Regions from separate parts of the Arthrobacter sp. U41 genome, predicted to be linked through region 2. Evidence: riboswitches for the same ligand, from Rfam matches in the RefSeq annotation. Region 2 holds a riboswitch; each other region holds the start of a gene.
What was found. A riboswitch is a leader RNA that binds a small molecule or an ion and turns the genes downstream of it on or off. The one in region 2 is predicted to bind cyclic di-AMP.

Region 1: it holds a riboswitch for cyclic di-AMP, as region 2 does, so the genes downstream of both, ASPU41_RS16485 (NlpC/P60 family protein) here and ASPU41_RS09470 (M23 family metallopeptidase) in region 2, are expected to answer to the same signal.
Region 3: it holds a riboswitch for cyclic di-AMP, as region 2 does, so the genes downstream of both, ASPU41_RS16540 (M23 family metallopeptidase) here and ASPU41_RS09470 (M23 family metallopeptidase) in region 2, are expected to answer to the same signal.

The regions. Positions count from the first base shown of each region.
Region 1 covers NZ_CP015732.1:3,621,304-3,624,569, forward strand. The annotation lists gene ASPU41_RS16480 (heavy metal translocating P-type ATPase) at 1-752, shown strand, start outside; gene ASPU41_RS16485 (NlpC/P60 family protein) at 939-1,712, opposite strand; cyclic di-AMP (ydaO/yuaA leader) riboswitch at 1,717-1,895, opposite strand; gene ASPU41_RS23090 (heavy-metal-associated domain-containing protein) at 2,278-2,595, shown strand; gene ASPU41_RS16495 (hypothetical protein) at 2,947-3,266, shown strand, end outside.
Region 2 covers NZ_CP015732.1:2,044,096-2,047,361, reverse strand. The annotation lists cyclic di-AMP (ydaO/yuaA leader) riboswitch at 96-273, opposite strand; gene ASPU41_RS09470 (M23 family metallopeptidase) at 403-1,224, opposite strand; cyclic di-AMP (ydaO/yuaA leader) riboswitch at 1,228-1,443, opposite strand; gene ASPU41_RS09465 (metal-dependent transcriptional regulator) at 1,588-2,283, opposite strand; gene serC (phosphoserine transaminase) at 2,549-3,266, shown strand, end outside.
Region 3 covers NZ_CP015732.1:3,631,178-3,634,443, forward strand. The annotation lists gene ASPU41_RS23770 (cytochrome c oxidase assembly protein) at 1-321, shown strand, start outside; gene ASPU41_RS16540 (M23 family metallopeptidase) at 366-1,160, opposite strand; cyclic di-AMP (ydaO/yuaA leader) riboswitch at 1,169-1,357, opposite strand; gene ASPU41_RS16545 (TlpA family protein disulfide reductase) at 1,451-2,107, shown strand; gene ASPU41_RS16550 (four-helix bundle copper-binding protein) at 2,285-2,695, shown strand.

The DNA of each region.
Region 1 (3,266 bases), 1.6 Mb from region 2:
GCAGGGTGGTCGTCGGGCGGGCCGGGTGGCTTCAGGACAACGGCATCATCCTCGCAGCCGACCATCACGCGGCCCTGCAAACACAGGAAGGAACCGGCGCCACTGTCATCTGGGTCGCGGTCGATGGCCGGCCCGCGGGAATCATCAGCCTCACCGACACGGTCAAAGACGGCTCCGCCGCCGCGATCACCCGACTCAAAGCGCTGGGGCTCAGGCCCATCCTGCTGACGGGAGACAACGCCGCCGTCGCGGCGATCGTTGCCGCCGACGTGGGCATCCCGGCCCAGGATGTCCTTGCGGGGGTTCTGCCGGAAGGCAAAGTGGACGCGGTCCGGAAGCTGCAGGCTTCCGGGGCCATCGTGGCGATGGCAGGCGACGGCGTCAACGACGCCGCAGCCCTGGCGCAGGCTGACCTGGGCATTGCCATGGGCAGCGGGACGGATGTTGCGATCGCCGCGGCCGACCTGACGGTGATGGGGAACGACCTCGGCCAGGTGGCCCAGGCCATCGAGCTGTCCCGCCGGACCCTGGCCACCATCAAGACCAACCTGTTCTGGGCTTTCTTCTACAACGCCGTCGGGATCCCGGTCGCCGCGTTGGGGCTGCTGAACCCGATGATCGCCGGCGCCGCGATGGCCGCCAGCTCCGTGCTGGTTGTCAGCAACTCACTGCGCCTGCGCCGCTTCGCCGGGACGACGATCCAGGATCCGGCAGCGCACGAGCCGGCCGCCCGGCCGGTGGCCGTCCGCTAGCCCGGCGAACGAGGAGAAGTCTCAGGACCGGAAGTTCCGTCGATCAAACTGCAAGGCTCTGTTCCGGGCTCCAGGGGATCTCATGCCGTCCGGAGCCGGCTGCAGGTATTCCCGGGCCGCAAACGCGCAAGGGCCGGTGATCTGCTGCCCCCAAGGCAGCAACTCACCGGCCCTTGTGGCATGTTTCTAGGCGCCGGCGCGGACGAACGTGACGGGGCCGGTGGCGGTCAGCCACGACAGCGGATGCACGACGGTCTGGTTCTTGCCGTTCATGCCGGAGCTGAGGACCTGGCCGTTGCCGACGTAGATGCCGATGTGGCCCGGCTGGATGACCATGTCACCGGGCTGCGCATCACCGACGACCTTTCCGTAGCTCTTGAACTGCAACGGGGCCAGATCCCCGACAGGGATACCTGCAGACCCCAAGGCCTTTTCCACCAGGGCCGTGCAGTCCTGGATCGTGCCAAGCTGCGCGTAGGCGGCGGAAACCATTGCGGCGTTGACGCCGCCCGCCGCCGGAGCGGCAGCAGGGGCCGTGGCGGCCTGCGGCTGGACGGTGATGCGGGGCTGCGTCTGGACGCCCCCTCCGGCCCGGGCCGCCACCGGGGCAGGCTTCGGCGCCTGGACAGCAGGCTTCGGCGCCTCAATGACCGGCGCCGCGGTGGTGGTGACGGCGGGGCGTTCAAAGGAAATCCGGACGCTGGAGTCAGCGCTGAGCTGTGCCGGGGCCTGGCTGGACACCTCAAGAGTCGAGGCGGGGGCCGAGTCCCGCTGTGCCGGGGCCTCTGCGGCCTGGGCGGCGATCCCGCTGGTCAGAACGAGTCCCGACGCGGCGGCGATGACAGCGGCTTGGCGTCCCGCCCCGCCGGCGTTGTCGACGATGGTCTTGGAAATCGTCGCGAGGGTGCTGGTCTGGATGGTAACCGCGCGGTGGCGGCCCGGATTTTTGCGTGCGGACATGAAAGGAGCCTCTCCCAATGCCTGCGGGGTGAGCTGTCGGATTCGGATGGGAGACACCCGGCTGCGGTCTGCATAACTGCAGGGCGCGGCTTCACCCCAAGGCCTGCCCGAAGGCGAGCCAAAATGTGGTTTCCCCGTCTCTGCCGGACGATTTTGCGAAAGGATCCCGGGCAGCGGCAGAGTTAGGCAATCGGCTCGGGAGTGCCGTTTCGGAGAAATCCGGCACGGATTCGACCGTACGGTAAAACTGATGGCATGTCACATTCAGGTAACAACAGCGGGCCGGCGGCCGCCCCTTCCCGCTCCGGATGCCGTGCCGGTTCCGGGGACGGTCGAAATGAGCGCGGAATCCTGCTGCGGCCGGCGCGGATCGGCGGGGATCCAGCACATGTCCAGTGGCGCTGCCTTGTGGCGGTGCCCGCTTCCTTTGCAAGAAATACCCCTTGGGGGTATATTTGGTTTGTTGTCAGTGAAGTGGTTTGTCCAGGCCCGCGGACCCGCCGGCCGCTACAGCCGTTCATCCCCAGCATCCCCATCACGCCTTTCTGCAAAGGAACGACCTGACATGTGCACATCAGATATTCGGACCGAATTTTCCCTTTCCGCCGCGGATTCCTCTGGCCGCAGCTGTTGCGGCCCCGATGCCCGCGCACAGACGCTGGCCCCGGTCGAGGGCTTGGACTACCTGATCGAAGGACTTACTTGCGGGCACTGCGTTCAAACGGTTGAAAACGCGGTCAGGGCCGTGGACGGAGTGGAGTCGGCGACCGTCGAGCTCGTCGCCGGCGGAGTATCCCGTCTGACCGTCGCCGGAACAGTTGCCCTCACCGCGGTCCGGGATGCGGTAATCCGCGCCGGATACAGCCTCGCCAGCACCAGCTAATTCAGCGGCCGCCGAGACGGGCAACCATTAATGCGGGTGCTCAAGGAGGGTTTGCCTGCGGGGAGCGACAATTGACGAGGAGCCAGGTAACCCACAGAACTTGGGCTACCTCATCCACGCCTGCTACAACACCATCTCCGACCCCCGCCGGGGTGGTCTTCGCCAACGTCGCGTGCTCCCACTCGTCGGTGCCGTAATGATGTCAGTCCCACAATCGGCGGGGTACCGAATGCCCCGCGGCTGCACCGGATGAAACTCAGCCCTTTACCGGTTTGTTGAACCCATCAGACGCCGCGGCCCGCCCGGCCCGGTACCCTTGAACGAAGTCAACCCGCACGGAAGGAGAACCTCATGACCGACGCTTTATCCCGCCGCGTTACGTCGTTCCTCCGCCGCGCGGGCCTGCTGGCTGGTCTGCTGGCCATCATTGCCGGGATCTTCGGCATGCACATCATGACCGGCTCCCACATCATGCCGGCATCGGCCGCCGTTCCGGGCGCGGAGATGCCGCAGGTGATGCAGTCTCCGGCCACGGAACACACATCCCGTGCCCCCGGCGCCGCGCCGGCTATAGACAGTTCACCATCAGGGGGCACGACGTCCGTCCAGGGACTCTCATGCGTTGATCTTGGCGGGTGCGCGATGATGTCCGCCATGGATGCGTCGTGCAT
Region 2 (3,266 bases):
CACCACGAAGGGCGACACGGACGTTGGATTTCAGCGGGCTCGTAAGAGCCGCGCAAGCGCGGTGATGCGCAGCATTGTGGCGTGAAGACACGAAAGTAGCCTCTCCCAATGCCTACGAGGTGAGCTGTCGGATTCGGATGGGAGTCACCCGGCCGCGCTGCTTCCTGGGAAGCTTTGCGACTTAACCCCAAGGCCTTCTTGCGAAGACCAAAATTGGTTCCCCCGCCCCTGCCAGACGATGTAATGCGAAAGGACCTTGAGCGGTGGCAGAGTTAGGCAATCCACTCAAGAGCGCCAACTTCGGAAAAGTTGGCGTAGGTCAAACGGTACAGCAGTTAAGAGTCAATGTCACATTCAGATCACGGAGTGTCACGAGAATGCGAGAGCGTCCCATCAGCTTTGTTACAGCCAGCCGGTCGGGTCAACGACTTCGCCGTTGACCATGACCTCAAAATGGAGGTGGCAGCCCGTGGAGGCGCCCGTGGTGCCGCTCAGCGCCACAACGTCGCCCCGGGAGACCTGCTGGCCCACCTTGACGCTGGCTGAGGACAGGTGGTTGTACGTGGTCTCCAGGCCGTTGCCGTGGTCGATCACGACCCGGTTCCCTCCGCCGTAGGGATGCCATCCGGTGAAGGTAACGGTGCCGCTGGCGGCAGCCAGGATGCCTGTGCCGCACTGGGCGGCGTAGTCCTGACCGCGGTGGAACTCCCCGGAGCCTCCGGTGATGGGGCTGACCCGGTATCCGAAGGGTGACGCGGTTTTCAACTGGGCAAGGGGTGCTCCGAGGCTGCCCGCGGAGGCTGCCCGGGTGATCGAGCCGACGGACTGGGCGCTCAGCAACTGCTTGAGCTTTCCGTCCGGGTCACCCTGGGTGGTGACGGCGGTGCGGTTGAAGTCGATCTTGGCTTCGGCGGCGGTGACGTCCGGCTGGACCGCGGCCGAGATGGAACCCGAGGCGGAGCCGGCATCGGTAGCCAAAACAGGGCCCGTAGCGGGGACGGTGACGGTGAGGACCAGTCCCGTGGCGGCCAGGGCAATGCCGGCCTTTTGCCCAACGCCGCTGGCGGCAGCAAATTCTGTTACCTGGCGGAACGGGCTGCGGCGGCCTCGGCGTTCGTCGCGGTGCACGTCGCGTGGGCGGTCTGCCAGGACGGCGGCGGCCGGACGGGGCTCCGGAGCAGGGCCGGTCGCACGACGGCGGCCCCTGGCGGTCTGGGTGGTCAAAAACGTTCCTCTCTGGAGAGCCTGCGAAGTTAGCTGTCGGATTCGGGTCAGAGAGATCAAAGACCCGGTCCGCCGTAAGCAAGCATCCAGGCACAGAGGCAGCCAAAAAGTCCCTCGGTGGAGTGTGCTTGCCGCTGACGGACTTCACCCCAAGGCTGTTGAACAGCCGGAAGTGGTTCCCCCGCCCCTGCCAGAAAGGTGATTCTGCGACTGATCCGCTGGCAGAGCTCGGCTCGGATCAGGTAACGCTTTGGTATCGGTGTTAGTGATCAACTATAGGCGATTAAGCCGCCCAGAGATAAATCCGTTATCCAACCTGTGCACAACTCATGGGTCATCCCATGAGTGGACAGTCAGCGCCGGTTAGTCGACGGTAACGAAGACGTGGGCAGCAACCTCGGGCGGGAGCTCCAATGCGCCTTCGATATCGGGGACCCGCACCGAGATGTACTCCCCCACGCGCTCCAGCGACACCAGTGCGCCGGGACGGATGCCGCCCTCGTCGAGCTGGACGAGCAGTTCCGGCTCCACCTGGATGGGCTCGGCGAGCCGGCTGACCGTGACCCTGGAGTCCGGCCCGTACCCGGCCATGGCCTCGAGCAGGTTCACGACGCCGTCCGCGTAGGGCTGGGAGGGCAGGCCGCCCAGTTCGGCGAGGCCGGGAATCGGGTTGCCGTAGGGCGAGACGGTGGGATGGTTGAGCAGTTCGAAAATCCGCCGCTCCACCCGCTCGCTCATGACATGTTCCCAGCGGCAGGCTTCCTCGTGGACGTACGCCCAGTCGAGCCCGATGACGTCGGCCAGCAGCCGTTCGGCCAGGCGGTGCTTGCGCATGACTTCGATGGCACGTTTCCGGCCGGTTTCTGTCAGTTCAAGGTGCCGGTCGCCGGAAACAACCACCAGACCGTCGCGCTCCATGCGGCCAATTGTCTGGGAAACAGTGGGGCCGGAGTGGCGCAGCCGCTCGGCGATGCGGGCGCGGAGGGCGACGATGTTTTCTTCTTCAAGTTCCAGAATGGTCCGAAGATACATCTCGGTTGTATCGATCAGATCCGTCATTCAGCTCAGCTCCTCGGGCGCCGTCCTTGCGTGATTCCGACCGTACCGCGTGCTGCTGGCGCCCTGGCGGGGACCGCCGTACGTTCGCAGGCCAGCTTAGCCTATTTTGAATTACTCCGGATAATCTCAATGACCGGACTGTGACGGGCTCTTTTGCCTCCCCCGCCGGGCAGTCAGGCAGAATGAAACGACAGGCTCCGCCGCAGCGACCCTGCCGGACCACCTCCCAAGCCACACTTTGTACCTGCCGAAAATTGGAGCCACTGTGAGCGACACCAGCATCACGATTCCCGCAAACCTCCTTCCCAAGGACGGCCGGTTCGGCGCCGGACCTTCCAAGGTCCGTCCTGAACAGCTGGAGGCCCTCGCCGCAGCATCGAAGCTGCTCGGAACGTCCCACCGCCAGGCGCCGGTGAAGAACCTCGTGGGATCGGTCCGGAACGGGCTCAGCCAGTTCTTCCGCGCCCCCGAGGGCTACGAGGTCATCCTGGGCGTCGGCGGTTCGACCGCGTTCTGGGACATCGCCAGCTTCGGCCTGGTGGAAAACAAGGCGCAGCACCTGTCCTTCGGCGAGTTTGGTTCGAAGTTCGCCTCCGCCACCAACAAGGCACCGTTCCTGGCGGACTCCTCCATCATCAAGTCCGAGCCGGGCACGCGCCCGTCAGCCCGGGCCGAGGCCGGCGTCGATGTTTACGCCTGGCCGCAGAACGAGACGTCCACAGGCGTGGCCGCTCCGGTCCAGCGCGTGGCCGGCGCCGATGCGGGCTCCCTCGTCCTGGTGGACGCCACCTCCGCTGCCGGCGGGCTTGACGTTGACGTCGCTGAGGCGGACGTCTATTACTTCGCCCCGCAGAAGAACTTCGCTTCCGACGGCGGCCTGTGGCTTGGCTTGTTCTCCCCGGCAGCGCTGGAGCGCGCGGCGCGGATCAAGGCCGGCGGACGCTGGATCCCGGACTTCCTGGACCTCCAGACGGCGATTGACA
Region 3 (3,266 bases), 1.6 Mb from region 2:
ATCGAACTCGTCGCCGACGCCGTGCCCGGGATCATGATGCGGATCAGTCCGCAGATCCTGGACGGGGCAACCCAGGCCCTGGCCGGGCACCCTGGCTGGCTGCCCGAGGCGTTGCGGGACCAGCAGCTCGCCGGGGACCTGCTGTGGTTCCTGGCCGAAATCGTCGACGTTCCCCTGATCATCCTGATGTTCGTCCGGTTCGCCCGCAGCGACCGGAGCGAAGCTATCTCCTTCGACAGCCTCACCGACGATCAGCTGGAAGCACTGAACCGTGAACACCTGAACGGCGCACACACACGCCCCGGCAACAGCGATGCGTAAAACCATCCCCCGCCCCGTTTGTCCGGGAGCCGCGGAAAGCCCTCTCAGATGAATGCGGCAGGATTGACCGTCCGGCCGTTGACCATAACCTCGAAATGGAGATGGCAGCCGGTGGAGTTTCCCGTCGTCCCCACACCGGCGATCAACGCGCCCCCAGCGACGACCTGCCCGACCGAGACACCGATGCTCGCCAGGTGGTTATACGTGGATTTCAAGCCGTTGCCGTGGTCCAACACGATCCTGTTTCCGCCGCCGTACTGGCTCCAACCCGCCTCGAGCACCGTCCCGGCTCCGGCGGCGAAGACGGCGGTGGAGCAGGCCCCGGTCAAGTCGATCCCGGTATGCCACTCCCCGGATGCCCCGGTCAGCGGGTTCACCCTGAGACCGAAGGGGGAACTGACATTCACGGAGGACAACGGCGCCCGCAACCCCACGCCAGGAACGGACGCCGCAGCCTGGCCAGCGCCCGGCCCGGTCGTTGCCGGAGTCCGGGCCGACTGGACGTTCGGTGCCGGTGATGCCCTCGGTGCAGGTGAGGAGCGGACGGCGGGCCGGTCAAAGGCCAGGCCGGCGCCTGCGTCGGCCGTGACCGCCGGCTGTTCAACTGCCGTTGCCGAGGCGGCGGGGCGTTCCCGGTCGGCGTCCAAGCGGTCCGGATCTGCCTGCGCCGCGGAGAGCACCGTCATGGCAATCAACCCCGTGACCGTCGCGGCCGCGCCCAGCCGCTGCCCGCGGCTTCCCCGGACGGCGGGCGTAAGGACGGCGGCCCGGCGCCGCCCCTGGGCAGGCGAAGACGTGGGAACGGCACGGCGGCGGCCGTGTATACGGTGGGAAGGCAAAACGCGTGTCCTCTCAGCGCCGGCGAAGTTAGCTGTCGGATTCGGACGAGTGGAATCTCCGGCCCGCCCCGCAAGCCGTCCCACAGGCGTGGACTCACAGGGCCGGCTTCACCCCAAGGCGCGCTATGGCGCCGTTTGAGGGTCCTCCGCCCCCGCCAAAAGACTGAAAGTTCATGGACCGCCGGCGGGGTTTGGCGAAGCGGCCTCACGCATACCCGTGCGGGGTATGTATTGCGTCAACTCTATCCAGCCTGGCCTCGAAGTTACAATTCCGTTATCAAAGGATAGCCATGCATAAACCTAGCCTCCCGACACCGTCGGACGCCGCTCCCCTGGCTCCGGAGACAATGCCGGGTTTCTCCCGGCGCCGTCTGCTGTCCTCAGCTCTTCTGGGCGTCCTGGCCGCCCCGGTTCTTGCAGGATGCGCCTCCGGCGATCCCCTCGCCCAGCAGGCCAAAGCCGGCGACAACAAGAACTACATCGCCGGGGACGGCTCCGTCACCGAATATGCCGCCGCCGAGCGGAAGCCGCCGGTGGCAGTAACGGGGGAACAGTACGACGGGACGGTCGTTAACTCCGGCGACTGGGCCGGAAAGGTGATCGTCCTGAACTTCTGGTACGCCGCAGGCGCCCCGTGCCGGCTCGAAGCGCCCCGGCTGGAAGCACTCTGGAACGAGTTCAAACCACAGAACGTCCTGTTCTACGGCTTGAACGTCCGCGACGAGGAAGCCGCTGTCGCCTTCGAACGGACCTTCGGAATCACCTACCCCAGCATGCAGGACAAAAACGGCGGCATCCTGCTGGCCATGACCCAGTACGTACCACCGCAGGCGGTCCCGTCCACCCTCGTACTCGACAAACAGGGACGGGTCGCCGCCAGGATCCTGGGCCTGGCCGATCAAAGCATCCTCAAATCCCTCATCACCGGCGCCGTAGCCGGAGGCTAGCCAGGAATCGGTTGCCCCGGATGCCCGGGGCCCAGAAGCGCATCGGCATCGGAAGGCCCTGGTGAAACTGCCCGCGCTGGCGGGCCGTTGGTGTGCAAGGGCGGCAGGGTTACTGTGGAGGCGGGCAGCCGGCGCCAGCCCGCTGCCCGCCTCACCACCAGCGACAGGAGCAACACCATGAGCCATCACATCGTTGCGATGCTTGACGCCTACCCAGGGGAGCTTGGTGGAATCGACAAGGACAAGCTCGCCGAATGCATCGCCGCATGCTTTCAATGTGCCCAGGCCTGTACGGCCTGCGCCGACGCCTGCCTGGGCGAGAGCATGGTCGCCGATCTGACCACGTGCATCCGCACGGATCTGGACTGCGCTGACATCTGTGCCGCGACCGGCAGCATTCTGTCCCGCCGGACCGGAACCAACGCCGACATCATCCGCACCGTTCTTGAGGCCTGCCGGGCTGCATGCGCCGCCTGCGCCGAGGAATGCGAGAAGCACGCCGGTATGCACGAACACTGCAGGATCTGCGCAGAGGCCTGCCGCAGGTGCCAAGCCTCCTGCACAGACCTTCTGGCAGTCCTGGCCTGATCACCAGCGATCCGCGCCGGAGTCCAAAAGCATGGCAGGCAACGGACACCGCGGGCCTGAACAATGCGCCCACGACAGATCCGGGCGGAAGTTCATCTTCAGTCCGGATAAGGTTACGTGATGCCCGGCAACGGTCCCGGCATGGCTCCTGAGGTCATTAAGGCTGGCCAGGGACCGGGTAAGGCAACGGGTACGCTCTGTGCGTCCGGCGCAGCCCCTTCAGGCACGGTGCCGCAGCCGCGTCTACTCGGGGCCTGGGCCTGGGCGCTCAGCGTTCACAGCGGGTGAAGCCGGCGCTACCTCTGCGGTGCCGCCTGCTTCTGCGGCGTCACTGAGCTGCCCGCGGTAGCGGACACGCCGGATTCGCCGCGTCATGGACACCATCAGCAGAATGACGGCGATAACCATGAAGGCCGTCATCACGAAGCCAAGAAGTCCGGGCGTAATCTGGTCAGCGGTCAGGCCAGTACGCAGCCCCCCATCGCCCGGGGCCGGAGACGGCGACGGCGAAACAGTCAGGACCGTGAGCCCGCGGACCAGAAACGCTGCCATCAAATTCGCCACCACGCCA